3 regions of the Pseudomonas sp. NPDC077451 genome follow, and region 2 is predicted to be linked to each of the others. Evidence: predicted binding sites of a transcription regulator. Region 2 holds the regulator's gene; each other region holds the start of a gene.
What was found. Region 2 encodes sigma-54, which starts transcription at its own class of promoters, with help from an activator protein. Its sites were predicted from a motif close to ANTGGCATNNANNTTGCTNT; they were not measured.
Positions count from the first base shown of each region.

Region 1: the regulator sigma-54 is predicted to act here: its motif matches at 2,275-2,294, upstream of flgB (flagellar basal body rod protein FlgB).
Region 3: the regulator sigma-54 is predicted to act here: its motif matches at 3,202-3,221, upstream of nirB (nitrite reductase large subunit NirB).

Region 1 is NZ_JBITVX010000001.1:499,756-504,811, forward strand. It holds gene flgA (flagellar basal body P-ring formation chaperone FlgA) at 1-174, opposite strand, end outside; gene ACIGHL_RS02400 (chemotaxis protein CheV) at 341-1,273, shown strand; gene ACIGHL_RS02405 (CheR family methyltransferase) at 1,311-2,135, shown strand; gene flgB (flagellar basal body rod protein FlgB) at 2,336-2,740, shown strand; gene flgC (flagellar basal body rod protein FlgC) at 2,754-3,197, shown strand; gene flgD (flagellar hook assembly protein FlgD) at 3,216-3,896, shown strand; gene ACIGHL_RS02425 (flagellar hook protein FlgE) at 3,928-5,056, shown strand, end outside.
Region 2 is NZ_JBITVX010000005.1:92,636-97,691, reverse strand. It holds gene rapZ (RNase adapter RapZ) at 1-722, opposite strand, end outside; gene ptsN (PTS IIA-like nitrogen regulatory protein PtsN) at 1,052-1,516, opposite strand; gene hpf (ribosome hibernation-promoting factor, HPF/YfiA family) at 1,523-1,831, opposite strand; gene ACIGHL_RS10340 (RNA polymerase factor sigma-54) at 1,911-3,428, opposite strand; gene lptB (LPS export ABC transporter ATP-binding protein) at 3,574-4,299, opposite strand; gene lptA (lipopolysaccharide transport periplasmic protein LptA) at 4,299-4,847, opposite strand; gene lptC (LPS export ABC transporter periplasmic protein LptC) at 4,834-5,056, opposite strand, start outside.
Region 3 is NZ_JBITVX010000011.1:30,761-35,816, forward strand. It holds gene nirD (nitrite reductase small subunit NirD) at 42-419, opposite strand; gene nirB (nitrite reductase large subunit NirB) at 419-2,977, opposite strand; gene ACIGHL_RS16865 (aldo/keto reductase) at 3,585-4,409, shown strand; gene ACIGHL_RS16870 (esterase-like activity of phytase family protein) at 4,582-5,056, shown strand, end outside.

The DNA of each region.
Region 1 (5,056 bases), on a different contig from region 2:
TAAATAGTCAGTTACTTCCCGCTCAAGAAAAGCGCGGGTCGCGTCGATAAGCTGTTCAGGTCGCGTAAAGCTTGCTGAGTCAGCCAGCTGGCTCAGCGCGCACAGAGTCGCCAACAGAAACGTTTGGAAAAGCGTCTTGCACGGATGCCGGAAAAAAGTCGTCTGTTTGCTCATGTGTTGGTTGAAGCAAGGGACGTGCCGTTTGTTGACCGTTCAGAAACTGACTGGGCAGGCGAGACAGGTATTTTGCAAATCGGTGTTGGCATGCATGCCACTTCAGCGCCAGATAGTCTGAGCTACAGATGTCTGCCCGCCCATCTCACACGCAAGAGGAACTGGCATGGCCGGTGTATTGGATTCGGTTAACCAGCGTACGCAGCTGGTGGGACAGAACCGTTTGGAGCTGCTGTTGTTCAGACTGGACGGCAAGCAGCTTTATGGCATCAACGTGTTCAAGGTCAAAGAGGTGCTGCAGTGCCCTCGGCTCACGGTCATGCCTCGGTCGAGCCCGGTGGTGAGAGGGGTGGCGAACATTCGGGGAAGCACGCTTTCTATCCTCGATTTGTCCGCTGCTACCGGAAAGCCAGTGCTACAGGATTTGCCGAATAGTTTTGCCATCATTGTCGAATACAACACCAAGGTGCTTGGTTTCTTGGTCCGCTCGGTGGAGCGGATAGTCAACATGAACTGGGAAGATATTCTTCCGCCCCCTAAGGGTGTTGGGCACGACCATTATTTGACGGCCGTGACTCATGTAGATCAACAGATGGTGGAAATCATCGACGTTGAAAAGATACTCGCCGAAGTGGCGCCGGTGTCCGAAGTGCTCTCGGTCAGCATTGCGGACGAGGCAACCAGTAACAAGGCGTCAACCAGTCGGGTACTGATTGTCGATGACTCGTCTGTGGCGCGTAAGCAGATCATGCGTTGTCTGCAGAATCTGGGAATCGAGGTCGTTGCGCACAATGATGGGCGGCAGGCGCTCACCTATCTGCGAAAGCTTGTAGCTGAGGGCAAGAAGCCGTCTGACGAATTCATAATGATGATTTCCGATATCGAAATGCCAGAAATGGATGGTTACACCCTGACGACGGAGGTTCGTCAGGATCCGGCTATGCGTGATATGCATATTCTGCTGCATACTTCGCTTTCCGGTGTGTTCAACCAGAGCATGGTCAAGCGGGTCGGAGCGGACGATTTTCTCGCCAAGTTTCAGGCAGATGATCTGGCCAATCGAGTGATAGAGCGGATCCGGACTACGGATAAGAATTGAGGCGTCGTCCTCTTAATATGACTGGTGGGCATTATTAGTGTCAGGTGATCCGGATTTCGATCAGTTCCGAATATTCCTCGAGAAGACGTGCGGCATTCTGCTGGGCAGCAACAAGCAGTACCTGGTGTCCAGCAGGTTGAACAAGCTTATGGAGCAGCAAGGGCTCAAAACGCTTGGCGATTTGGTCAGGAAGATTCAGGCCCAGCCGCGTAGCGGCCTGCGCGAGCAGGTCGTGGACGCCATGACAACCAACGAGACGCTCTGGTTTCGTGACACCTATCCTTTTGAGGTGATGAAAAACCGCGTTCTGCCTGAGCTGCTGAAAAACGCGCCGGGACAGCGTTTGCGTATCTGGTCGGCCGCTTGTTCATCAGGGCAAGAGCCTTACTCGCTGTCGATGACCATCGACGAGTACGAGCGCAGTAGTCCTAGCCACCCGAAAACGGCAGTTCAGATCGTGGCTACTGAATTGTCAGGCGCCATGCTTGCTGCATCGAAGGCAGCCGAATATGACAGTCTCGCTATCGCTCGAGGTTTATCCAGTGAGCGGCTGCAGCGTCATTTCGAGGTGAAAAGCCCGGGTCGTTGGGTGGTTAAGCCGGCAATTCGTAGTCGTGTTGAGTTTCGGGTGCAGAACCTGCTCGACAGCTATGCCGTGCTCGGCAAGTTCGATGTGGTGTTCTGCCGCAACGTGCTCATTTATTTTTCCGCTGATGTAAAGAAAGACATCCTCAAACGAATCCACGCGACGTTGAAGCCAGGCGGATACCTCTTTCTGGGAGCATCCGAAGCGCTGAACGGTCTTCCTGAGCTGTATCAGATGGTGCAATGCAGCCCGGGCATCATCTACAAAGCAAAGTAATGGTTGGTTCTTAGCAAAGGCGGCAGGAATCTGTCGCTATCGGCTGGATGAGCGGCAAAAACATAGGTCACGCTTTGCCGCTTTTGACGCCTAGTCCAATCCACTCTTCAAAAAAGCTTATAAATCAGTCAGTTGCCGAAATGGCATGGGCTTTGCTGTGTGTTTGCTAAGCAGACTTGTACCCGGCAAAGGGCTAGATCATGAGCATCAGTTTCGACAAGGCACTCGGTATCCATGAGAAGGCGCTCGGTTTTCGCGCTCAGCGTGCCGAGGTGCTTGCCAACAACATCGCCAACGCTGACACCCCCAACTACAAGGCGCGTGATCTGGAATTCAGCTCAGTGCTTGCTGCGCAAAACAGCAAGAACCAGGGCGGATTCGGTGTGGCGGTGACTAGCAGCAAGCATATTGCCGCCGAAGGCATGGAGATTGCCGATCCCGGCTTGCGTTTCCGCACGCCGGCACACGCGTCGCTCGATCAAAACACTGTTGATGCCCAGGTTGAGCAAGCGGCCTATGCCGAGAATGCTATCGACTTTCAGGCGAGTTTCACCTTGCTCAACAGTAAATTTCGGGGGCTCATGAGCGCCCTGCGCGGCGAATAAAAGGAGCAAAACCATGTCCCTCAGCAGTGTATTCAGCATCGCCGGCAGCGGCATGAGTGCCCAGAGCACTCGTCTCAACACCATTTCCAGCAACATTGCTAACGCCGAAACGGTGTCGTCTAGCGTCGACCAGACTTATCGCGCGCGTCACCCCGTGTTCGCAACCATGCTGCAGCAGGCCGACGGGTCGCCGAACGGGTCGTTATTCGCTGAGCAGGACCAGGCGGGGGCCGGCGTCCAGGTGCTGGGAGTGGTGGAAGACCAGAGCGAACTGCAAGCCCGGTACGAGCCCAACCATCCGGCGGCGAATGCCGAAGGCTACGTGTATTACCCGAACGTCAATGTCGTTGAAGAAATGGCCGACATGATTTCTGCCAGCCGGTCGTTTCAAACCAATGCTGAGCTGATGAATACAGCCAAGACCATGTTGCAGAAAGTTCTGACCCTAGGCCAGTAACCACTACGAGATATAGCCATGAGCACGACAGGCGGCGTCAGCGGTACCGGCTCGGTACTTGACCAATACCAGATCAAAGATCGCGAAGTTAAAAGCAACGACCTCGGCAAAAACGAGTTTCTCGAATTGCTGGTTACTCAGTTGAACAACCAGAACCCGCTGGAGCCGCAAGAGAACGGTGAGTTCATCGCGCAGCTGGCACAGTTCAGCACCGTTGAAGGTGTGGAAAAACTGAACTCAAGCATGGAAACCATGCTGTCCGGGTATCAGTCATCCCAAGCGCTGCAAGCATCTTCACTCGTCGGCCGCAAAGTAATCGTGCCGACTGACAAGGCGGTGGTTGATACCAGCGAGACATTCAAGGCCAGCATCGTGCTTCCGACGACCAGCAGCAACGTGGCGGTCAACGTCTATGACAGCGCCGGTACGGTAGTGAATCGGATCAACATGGGTCAGCAGGAAGCTGGCAATGTTTCGTTTATGTGGGATGGCAAAGACTCGAGCGGCAAAACCTTGCCGCCGGGTACCTATCGATTCGAAGCACAAGCCACTTATCAAGGCGAGACGAAGGGGTTGTACACCTTGCTTCCTGCCAACGTAGACAGCGTCACTCTCGGACAAAACGGCGGTGAGCTTCAGCTCAATCTGGCCGGTGTCGGCAGCATCGGGCTATCTCAAGTCCAGGTTATCGGTCAGTAACTACCGGCGCGCCCGGTAACAGGAGCAATTCATGTCGTTCAATATCGGCCTTAGCGGCATGCGTGCCGCCAGCAAAGACCTCAATGTCACGGGTAACAACATTGCCAACGCTGGCACGGCTGGCTTCAAGCAGTCGCGGGCGGAGTTTTCAGACGTCTACGCGGCGTCGGTGATGGGGACAGGTAAAAATCCGGTCGGTAGTGGTGTATTACTTTCAAATATTTCCCAGCAGTTCAACCAGGGAAACATCAACTACACCCAGAATGCGTTGGACCTTGCGATTAATGGCAATGGTTTTTTTCAGGTCAGTAATAACGGCGCGTTGAGTTATACACGAGCGGGTTATTTTGGTACGGATCGGGAAGGAGCTTTGGTTGATAACTTCGGCTATAAGCTGCAGGGCTTTCCTGTAGATAAGAATGGAAATCTGCAGAACGGAGTTGTAGGCGACTTGCAGATTCAAACTGCCAACCAGGCGCCCAAAGCTAGCAGTAAGATTGATACGGCATTCAACCTGAACTCAACGCAAAGTCCGCCCGCTACATGGCAGGCTACTTATGACGCGACTCTTCAATCGGCGTATGAAACGGCCTATAACGACTCGTTAACAGCCGCAGGCCAGGCTGCATATGACAGTGCTCCACCGGCAGACGCTGACGCTGCGCGCAGTGCTGCTCTCCTCGATGCGACTAATATTGCTCAAGCTCAGGCTGATGGAACCGCCGCAAAGGCTTTGCCTGTTAATACACTAGCTGCTTCCACTGCAGCTGCTAATACATTCAACCCGACTGATCCGACCACCTATAACAGTTCCACATCATTGAATATCTATGATTCGCAGGGTAACGCCCACGTTATGACCCAGTACTTCGTTAAGACGAGTGCGAACACGTGGGACATGCGGGTATTGGTTGATGGGCGCAACCCAAGAAATCCTAGCGATGATTCAGAGTATGTAATGGGGCTTACTTTCAACTCTGCTGGTAACCTAACCGGAGTATCCAATCCGGAAAACGGTCCATTTTCCGTGGGGCCCGATTTGAAAGTAACGCTTCGCAGCGCAACTGCAGGCGAGATCGCAGCTGGAAACGGTAACGGTTGGGTCCCAGCCATTTCCGATGGCGGCACGCCAGCAAAGTGGACGCCAAACGGCGCACTAG
Region 2 (5,056 bases):
CTGGCGGCGAAGCGGGGAAGCCACTTGCTCAAGTAGGCCAGGATGTCTTGGAACATTTCCTCGACGTCCGTTTGTGCAGCGAGATAATCGACAACAGGCTGATCCAGCCCCGAAAAATCGCGCAGATCGGCCTTCCAGTAAGGATTCGGCAGGCAACGCACATCGAATACCAGATCGGCGTCAACCGGCATGCCACGTTTAAAGCCAAAGGACTCGAAGAGAAAAGCCGTACCCGGCTCTGGCTTGTCCAGCAGGCGAAGCTTCAGCGTGTCTCGCAGCTGATAAAGATTCAGGTGCGTGGTGTCGATCTTCAGGTCGGCGTGATCGATGATAGGCGCCAGAAGCAGTTCTTCGTCACGGATGGCTTCGGCCAGGGAGCGGTTCTGGTTGGTCAGCGGATGCCGCCTACGGGTCTCCGAAAAGCGCTTAAGCAATGTCTCGTCGGCGGCATCGAGATACAGTACATCGCACTGGATATATCGGGCACGGACATCTTCGAGCAGCTCGGGAAAGCGTTTCAGTTGACTCGGCAGGTTGCGCGCATCGATAGATACCGCGACTTGTGGCTGCAGCAGCTCTGTGTGCAACAGTGCCCTTTCTGCCAGCTCTGGCAGAAGGCCGGCGGGAAGGTTGTCGATACAGTAGAAACCATTGTCTTCAAGGACATTTAGCGCAGTGCTCTTGCCCGATCCAGAGCGCCCACTGACGATGATCAACCGCATCGAACTGTTCCATTCAGCAAGGCTTGGCCTCGAAAACCTTTTTTCGCGTCGCGCCGGCAGGGTGTGTATTGGCAGATAAGGGGCACGTTTCTTTCCTCACTCAGCTTAGGGCGACAGAATATTGCTCTGTCCTAGCAGGCTGTTGGGAAACTACTCGAGTAGACATGTCTCGTTAAAACAGCCACGGCCTCGACCCCAGCCAGAACGCATCGATAGCCAATCAAGGTGCGTTTTTCCGTCTGTTAACCTCGGTCCAGCCTTAGGCTTTGTTCCAGGGAACCCGGTGGTTGGGATTGCCAGCCACCGCTTATGTTGTCCCGGACGGCCAACTAACGACCGTTCTGAATATCCATCACAGCCTGATACAGTTCCTGTCCCGACGTGGTCCCGCGCAGCCGTTCACGGACCTCTTCGCGATCCAGCATGCTGGCAATCTGGCGAAGCAGCTCCAGATGTTCATCGGTGGCTGCTTCTGGCACCAGCAATACGAACAATAGATCGACGGGAGCGCCGTCGATTGCATCGAAATCTACTGGTGTATCGAGTCTCAGCACTGCACTGAGCGGCGATGTGCAGCCGGGCATACGGCAGTGCGGGATAGCAATGCCATTGCCGAAGCCGGTTGAGCCAAGCTTCTCGCGGGCGATGAAGCTTTCAAAGATCGCTTGGCTATCAAGATCTGGCAGATCCCCACCAAGCACCTTGGCGATCTGCTCCAGTACGCGCTTCTTGCTGCCGCCCGGTACGCCCACTAGGGCGCGGCCGGGGGTTAGGATATTTTCGATTCGGATCATGATGGGTTAGCGAGCCAGGGCGCCCTGATGGTGGTCGAGCTGTTTTTCTTTGTGCTTGATGAGCTGCCGATCGAGCTTGTCCGCAAGCAGATCGATCGCGGCGTACATGTCGCTGTGCTCGGCGTTAGCGACAACTTCGCGGCCAGCTACATGTAAGGTCGCTTCGGCCTTCTGCCTCAGCTTCTCGACTTGAAGAACGACTTGAATGGCAATGATGCGATCGAAATGCCGTTCTAACCGCTCGAATTTCTCTTCGACGTAGTCACGCAGGGGTTCTGTGATTTCCAGGTGAAGGCCAGTGATGTTGACTTGCATACTGCATCTCCTTTTTGCCACATGCGGATTGGTGGGCAGCAAGCCCGCCATTCGGAAGAACTCGACCAGTGCTCTGGTGTTACATCAGCCGCTTGCGCTCGCTGGATGGCGCGATACCGAGTGATTCGCGGTACTTTGCGACGGTGCGGCGTGCGACCTGAATCCCCTGTTCCTCCAGTAGACCAGCGATCTTGCTGTCGCTCAATGGCTTTTTCTGGTTTTCCGCGGCCACCAGTTTCTTGATGATTGCGCGGATGGCAGTGGACGAGCACTCGCCGCCTTCGGCAGTGCTCACATGGCTCGAAAAGAAATATTTGAGTTCATAGATGCCCCGGGGCGTGTGCATGAACTTTTGCGTCGTGACCCGCGAAATGGTCGACTCATGCATACCCACCGCTTCGGCGATGTCGTACAGCACTAGCGGCTTCATGGCCTCGTCGCCGTGCTCGAAAAAGCCCCGCTGATGCTCGACGATCTGGGTGGCCACCTTCATCAGCGTTTCGTTGCGGCTGAGCAGGCTTTTGATGAACCAGCGTGCTTCTTGCAGCTGGTTTCGCATGAAGGTGTTATCCGCGCTTGAATCGGCCCGTTTGACGAACCCGGCGTATTGCGCGTTTACCCTCAGGCGAGGCATTGCCTCCTGATTCAGTTCCACCAACCAGCGGCCATTGTGCTTGCGCACGATAACGTCAGGCACCACATATTCGGGCTCACCCGCTTCGATCTGAGAGCCGGGGCGTGGATTGAGCGTTTGAATCAAGTCGATGATCTGGCGCAGTTCGTCTTCTTTGAGCTTCATCCTGCGCATCAGCAAGCTGTAATCGCGCCCGCCAAGAATATCCAGGTGGTCACTCACCAGCCGGATGGCCTCACTCAGCCACTCGGTGCGTTCGGGCAGTTGACGAAGCTGCAGCAGCAGGCATTCACGCAGGTCACGCGCTCCGATGCCTGCGGGCTCGAACTGCTGAATTCGGCGCAGCACCACCTCGATCTCGTCGAGTTCGATTTCAAGCTCGGGGTCAAACGACTCGAGTACTTCTTCAAGCGTTTCGTCGAGATAACCCTGTGGATTGATACAATCGATCAGGGTGGCCGCGATGAGACGGTCGGTATCGCTCATCGGTGCGAGGTTGAGTTGCCAGAGCAGATGGCTTTGCAGGCTTTCGCCGCTAGAGGTCCGGCTGGTGAAATCCCACTCATCGTCATCGCTGCTCGGCAAGCTGCTGGCGCTGGTCTGATAGATGTCTTCCCAAGCGGTGTCTACCGGCAGCTCATTTGGGATGCGGTCGCCCCAGTCGCCTTCTTCGAGGTTCTCCACCGTGTTGATGGGCTCCTCGTAATTGTTGTCCGGCTCGCTTTGCACGGTTGAGTCAGTCGAAGGGCTTTCGCTTTTCTTTTCGACAGACTCGGCCATCGGATCGGAGTTGTCGAAATCATCCCCGTCTTCTTCGCGCTCGAGCATGGGATTGGAATCCAGCGCTTCCTGAATCTCTTGTTGGAGATCAAGCGTGGATAGCTGGAGCAATCGTATGGCTTGTTGCAGCTGCGGTGTCATCGTCAGCTGCTGGCCCATCTTCAGGACTAGCGATGGTTTCATGGCAGAGGACTTCGAACCTTTTTTGCCGGCGCAACCGCGCCTGTTCCGATTTCGCTGGCGCCGCGCGCCCGTGTAAGCAAATTATATGCCTGCCATTGAAGCCTTTGCCTAGCCCTGTAGGTTCGTCCGGGCAGAAAAAACGACTTCAAAGTCGGAATTCGTGTCCCAGATAGACTTCCTTGACCAGCTGGTTGGCCAAGATGGTCTCTGCGTCGCCTTCGGCGATCAATTGACCGTCGTTGACGATGTAGGCGGTTTCGCAGATATCCAGCGTTTCGCGGACGTTGTGATCGGTGATCAGGACGCCGATGCCCTTGGCCTTCAGGTGATGAATGATCTGCTTGATGTCGCCGACCGAGATGGGGTCGACGCCTGCGAAGGGTTCGTCAAGAAGAATGAACTTGGGTGCCGTGGCCAGGGCGCGGGCTATCTCGACGCGGCGTCGTTCGCCACCGGACAGGCTCATGCCGAGGCTGTCACGGATGTGGTGAATGTGAAACTCCTGCAGCAGGCCTTCGAGGGCTTGTTGCCGACCGCTGCGATCAAGGTCCTTGCGCGTTTCAAGGATCGCCATAATGTTGTCGGCTACCGACAGCTTGCGAAAGATCGAGGCTTCCTGCGGCAGATAGCCAATACCGGCTCGGGCTCGGCCGTGCATGGGCAGGTGCGTCACGTCCTGGTCATCGATCAGGACCCGGCCCTGATCCGCTTTTACCAAACCGACGATCATGTAGAAGCAGGTGGTCTTGCCGGCACCATTTGGGCCCAGCAGGCCCACGATCTGGCCGCTTTCGATGGAGAGACTGACATCACGCACGACCTGACGACTCTTATAGCTCTTAGCTAAATGCTGGGCCTTGAGAATTGCCATTACTCGGTCTGCTCCGTTGCCGGCTGATCTTTATTACGCGGCTGGATGACCATGTCCACACGAGGGCGTGGAGTGGTGACATCAGTATTGGTGGCGCGACCAGCATTGACGATCTGCCTCTGGGTGTCATAGACGATCTTTTCGCCTTCGAAAGTGTTGCCTTCCTGCACGACCTTGGCCTGGTCGATCAGCACGATCCTTTCGTTCGCGGCGAAATACTGGATGGTTAGCCCATAGGCCGTGACGATTTCCTTGTCTACCGCTGGTTTCTGCTCGTAGTAGGCCGGCTTGCCGATGGCGGTGAAAACCTCGACATCACCGTTTTCGGCCTGGGTGATGGTGACCGTGTCGCCAGTAATTTTCATGGTGCCTTGGGTGATGACCACATCGCCGCGATACACGGCGACGCCCTGTCGGTCGTCCAGTTCGGCGGTGTCGGCCTGCACACGGATAGGCTGGTTGCGGTCCTCTGGGAGCGCATGGGCGTTCGAACCGAGCAGGAAGATAGTCAAACCGATCAAAAGGGGGAGGGTCTTAACGCAGCTCATGCTGGCCTCTTACGTTGGATAGCAGGAGCATCCTGCCTTCATCTAGATACGCTTTCATGCCCGTAGCGGTCGTTACACCGTTTGCGGCGATGATTCTAACGGGTTGGCGGGTCTCGGCATAATCCTTCTCGGGGAGCACCGTCATCCTGCTGGTGGTAATGATCGTCGGGCGGCCTTTGGCGTCATTGCGTTCGATCCTGACGTTGTCG
Region 3 (5,056 bases), on a different contig from region 2:
CCTGCCGTTGGCGTATCGCTACTCGTTGTGCCGGGCCGCGGTCAGGCCGCGGCGATCTCCACCGCATCGCCATTGAGGCGTACTGGCCAGACCTGCAATTGCTGTTCCGGATATTCCAGACAGCAGCCGTCAGCCAAGCGAAAGTGCTGTTTGTAGAGCGGCGAGGCGATCACCAGGTCGCCCTTGAGCTGTCCCAGAATGCCGCGGCCGATGACATTGGCGCCCGATTTCGGGTCCTTGTTGGCGATGGCGAAGACCTGCTCACCCGTCTCGGTTTCGGGCAGGTGAAACAGTGCGACCTGCTCGTCATCGAGCCAGGCGACCACGCCTGAATTGGCGACCAGATCGCGACGGCTGCAGAGCGCCCGCCAGCTGACGTTTTCACTCGGTTGCAGGCGTACGGCGTTGGACTGGCTCATCAGAGCACCTCCTCGGTGACGGGGATCAGGTGAAGTTCGTGTGCATGTGCTGGACGGCGCTGGCCGCGTTCCCTGACGAAGTGAACGTCCGGGTCGCCGCGCTGGTCGTTGACGAAGGTGCGGAAGCGCTTGAGTTTTTCTGGGTCCTTGATGGCGTTGGCCCATTCGCATTCGTAGCGGTCGACGACCAGCTGCATCTGCGCTTCCAGCTCAGCGGCGAGATTCAGGCTGTCGTCGATGACGACTTCCTTGAGATAGTCGAGGCCGCCTTCGAGGGATTCACGCCACACGGAGGTGCGTTGCAGCTTGTCCGCGGTACGGATGTAGAACATCAGGAAGCGGTCGATGTAGCGGATCAGCGTCTCGTCATCGAGATCAGTGGCGAACAGCTCGGCGTGACGCGGACGCATGCCGCCATTGCCTGCGACGTAGAGGTTCCAGCCGTTCTCGGTGGCGATGACGCCGATGTCCTTGCTCTGTGCCTCGGCGCATTCGCGGGTGCAGCCGGAGACGCCGAACTTGATCTTGTGTGGCGAGCGCAGGCCCTTGTAGCGATCCTCCAGGCGCAGCGCCATGCCGACGCTGTCTTGCACACCGTAGCGGCACCAGGTGCTGCCGACACAGGATTTCACCGTGCGCAGGGATTTGCCGTAAGCATGTCCGGTCTCGAAACCGGCCTCGATCAGCTCGCTCCAGATCTCCGGCAGCTCATGCAGCTGGGCACCGAACAGGTCGATGCGCTGGCCACCGGTGATCTTGGTGTAGAGGTCATATTTCTTCGCGACGGCACCGAGGGCGATCAGCTTGTCCGGGGTGATCTCACCGCCGGCGATGCGCGGCACCACCGAATAGGTGCCGTTCTTCTGCATGTTCGCCATGAAGGTGTCGTTGGTGTCCTGCAGCGGGATCAGCCCCGGATCGGTGATCGGCTGGTTCCAGCAAGACGCGAGGATAGAGCCCACTGCCGGCTTGCAGATGTCGCAGCCGGTATGACCTCGACCATGCTTGGCCAACAGCTCAGCGAAACTGATGATGCCTTCGACGCGCACGATGCCGTAGAGCTCCTGGCGAGTGAGAGCAAAGTGCTCGCAGAGGCTCTTGTCGACTTCGACGCCACGGGCTGTCAGTTCATGCTCGAAGACCTGCTTGAGCAGCGCGCTGCACCCACCGCAGCCGGTGCCGGCCTTGGTTGCGGCTTTCAGCTCGCCGAGATCGGTGATGCCGGCATCGACCTGGCAGCACACCGCGCCCTTGGTGACGTTGTGGCAGGAACAGAGGGTTGCGGTGTCCGGCAGGGCATCGGCGCCCAGGGTCGGTGCGCCATCGGACAGCGGCAGGATCAGGCTGGACGGATCAGCCGGCAGCTTGATGCCGTTCTGCGCGTACTGCAGCAGGGTGTCGTAGTAACTGTTGTCGCCGATGAGCACCGCACCGATGACGCGCTTGCCGTCTTCGGACAGCACCAGACGGCGGTAGCTGGCGTTGGCTTCATCGATGAAGCGATAGCTCTTGGCGCCGGGTGTGGCGGCATGGGCATCGCCGATGGAGCCGACGTCAACGCCGAGCAGCTTGAGCTTGGTCGACATGTCCGCACCGCTGAAGGGCTGGTGCGGCTCGCCGCAGAGCAGGGCGGCCAGGTTGCGAGCCATGGTGTACCCCGGCGCGACCAGCCCATAGACCATGGCATTCCAGGAGGCGCACTCGCCGATGGCGAAGATTGACGGGTCGTTGGTGCGGTAGTCAGCGTCGATCACGACGCCACCGCGTGGAGCAATTTCAAGCTCGGCGCTGCGGGCCAGCGCATCCTGCGGGCGGATACCGGCAGAGAAGACGATCAGGTCAGTTTCAAGATACTCGCCGTCATTGAAGTTCATCCGGTAGGCGTATTCCTCACCGATGACGATTTCCTGCGTGGCGCGGGACAGGTGCACGCCGACGCCCAGTGCCTCGATGCGAGACTTGAGTGCGGCGCCGCCTTCCTCGTCGAGTTGTACTGGCATCAGACGTGGGGCGAACTCGACCACATGGGCTTCGAGGCCGAGCGATTTGAGCGCGTTGGCCGCTTCCAGCCCGAGCAGTCCGCCACCGACGACCACGCCGCGCTTGGCGTTGCTGGCGGCGGCGCGGATGGCGTCCAGATCATCCAGGGTGCGGTAGACCAGTCGCGAATTGCCCTCGGCACCCGGGATCGGCGGCACGAACGGGTAGGAACCGGTCGCCAGAATCAGCTTGTCGTAGGGCTGGCGGCCTTCGGCAGTGACCACTTCCTTGCGCTCACGGTCGATTTCCAACACCTGCACGCCAAGGTGCATATGCACGCCGTGGGCGGCGTAGTAGTCGGCATCGCACATGGCCAGTGAGTCGGCATCACGGCCGCCGAAGTATTCGGACAGGTGCACCCGGTCGTAGGCGCGCTGACGCTCTTCACCGTATACATGCACTTGGTACTGGCTCAGTGCGCCGCGCTCGATCAGCTGCTCGACGCAGTGATGCCCCACCATCCCGTTGCCAATGACGATCAGCGTTTCGCTCTTGATCGGGGTGACGATTGCGTTCATGACCGGTTCCTCCGTCGAAGCCGATTGCGGCGTCGTCGTACAAAAACAAAAAAGGCGCCTGGAGCTGTCTGGCAGCTCCAGGCGCCTTTGCCTGGTATTCATGGGATGTGGGGGTGATGTGCGAGCGACGTTGCTCGGTGCACCCGTCCCGTGCCACTCGTGGCTGATGGTCTTCGTTGACCGCGGGAGACGCTGCCGAATCGGTCGGCAGCTGTTGAGGTGACTTAGCATGTTGCATGCCAGTGTCGGGTGCAGATGGCAGGGTTCCAGAGAACCGCTACGGGGAACTGGTGGGCTGAAGCCCACCCTTCGGTAGACGGAGGCTTGCGTAGGGTGGGCTTCAGCCCACCATGGCGCTCACAGACATCGCGTCCAGTTTCGCTTGGAGAGGCGCGGCACCGACCCAGAAGAGTGCGGTGCAAGAGACCGGCTCCCCTATTTGGGGCGATATGGCAAACGTTTTGGCCTGAAGCCGAACATTGCGTCCTGGGATCGGTCAGTACACGACCTTCCGGTCGCGGCATCGTTATCCTTGCGGCTGGCCTCATCCTCTGACGAATCTGGAGATCACTTGAACAAGGTCGTCGAACAACCTCTTTTGCTGGGCATGATGCGCCTGATGCAATACCCCGAACTGGCGCAGCCGCAGGCGCTGCTGGGCTTCATCGAGCGCTGTGTGGAGCGCGGCCTGAGCGGTTTCGATCACGCCGATATCTATGGTGCTGGTGAGTGCGAGGCGCATTTTGGCGCGGCATTGCAACTGCGCCCGGCGTTGCGAGAGCAGGTCCAGCTGATCGGCAAGGCCGACATCGTGCCCGCTGCGCAGGACAGCTCGCGCTGGCAGGTCAAGCACTACAACACCCGGGCGGACTACCTCACCCAGGCGGTGGAGGGCTCGTTGAAGCGGTTGGGCGTGGAGCGCCTCGATGGCTTTCTGCTGCACCGCCCCGATCCCTTGCTGCGGGTCGATGAAGTCGCGCGGGCGCTGGATGATCTGGTCGGCAGCGGCAAGATCGGCTGGCTCGGGGTCTCCAATGCGGAGTTGCTGCAATGCCAGACGCTGGCGCGGGAGCTGCCGCTGCGTTGCAACCAGATCGAGCTTTCACTGCAGGCGCAGGACGCCGCGTGGGACGGTCGGTTGCACGCCATGGAGAGCGAAGGAGTGCATGTGCTGGCGTGGTCGCCGATGGGCGGTGGACGTTTCGGTCCTGAATTGCTGCGTGCGCTCGACGAAGTTGGCGCGGCGTTGAATGCCACAGCCAATCAGGTCGCCTTGGCCTGGCTGCGCAAGCTGCCCGGCAAGCCGGTCCCGATCCTCGGTAGCCTGCGCTGGGAGCGAATCGAGGAAGCGCTACTGGGCGCCGAGCTGCAACTTGATACTCAGACCTGGTTCTATCTCGCTCAGGCGGCGCGAGGGCATGAGGTTGACTGACGCGCTTTGTGGCCAAGCCGTACGGTGCTTTTCGCCGAACGGTGCCGGCGTAATGACGCTTATTCAGCTATAGCCATATTCCTGACACAGTGATTTTCTAAGGTGGTTCTCCGGTGCCAGAGCGCCGCGCATGTCGCACGGCGCAGGCTCCAAACGGATGGAGACACCCAACATGCGAATCCCGAAGCCGCTGGTCGTGGCGCTTGCCGCTGCGATCTCTGCCCCCGCCATGGCTGCCACCAATACCCTGGTGGGTTGGGCGATGATGCCTGCCGATACGTTCTCCGACGGCCCGATGTCGGGTCAGATGGCCAACGCGAACCCCTACGGCACCTTCGCGCCACCCTATGAAAACCGCCAGCCGGTACAGGGCTTTTCCGCCGTGCTGCCGGGTGCAGATGAAAACAGCTTCATATTCATGACCGACAACGGCTTCGGTGGGCAAACGAACTCTGCCGATACGCTGTTGCGGCTCTACAGCGTGCGGCCGGATTTCCGCACCGCCAGCGGCGGCAGCGGCAAGGTCAGCGCCAGCGACTATCTCAGCGGTGCGCCGCTGGCTCGCTTCACTCATCCGTCGCGCCTGACGCTCAACGACATCAATCAAAAGCTGGAACTGCCGATCCAGGCCGACTACCGCTTCTATT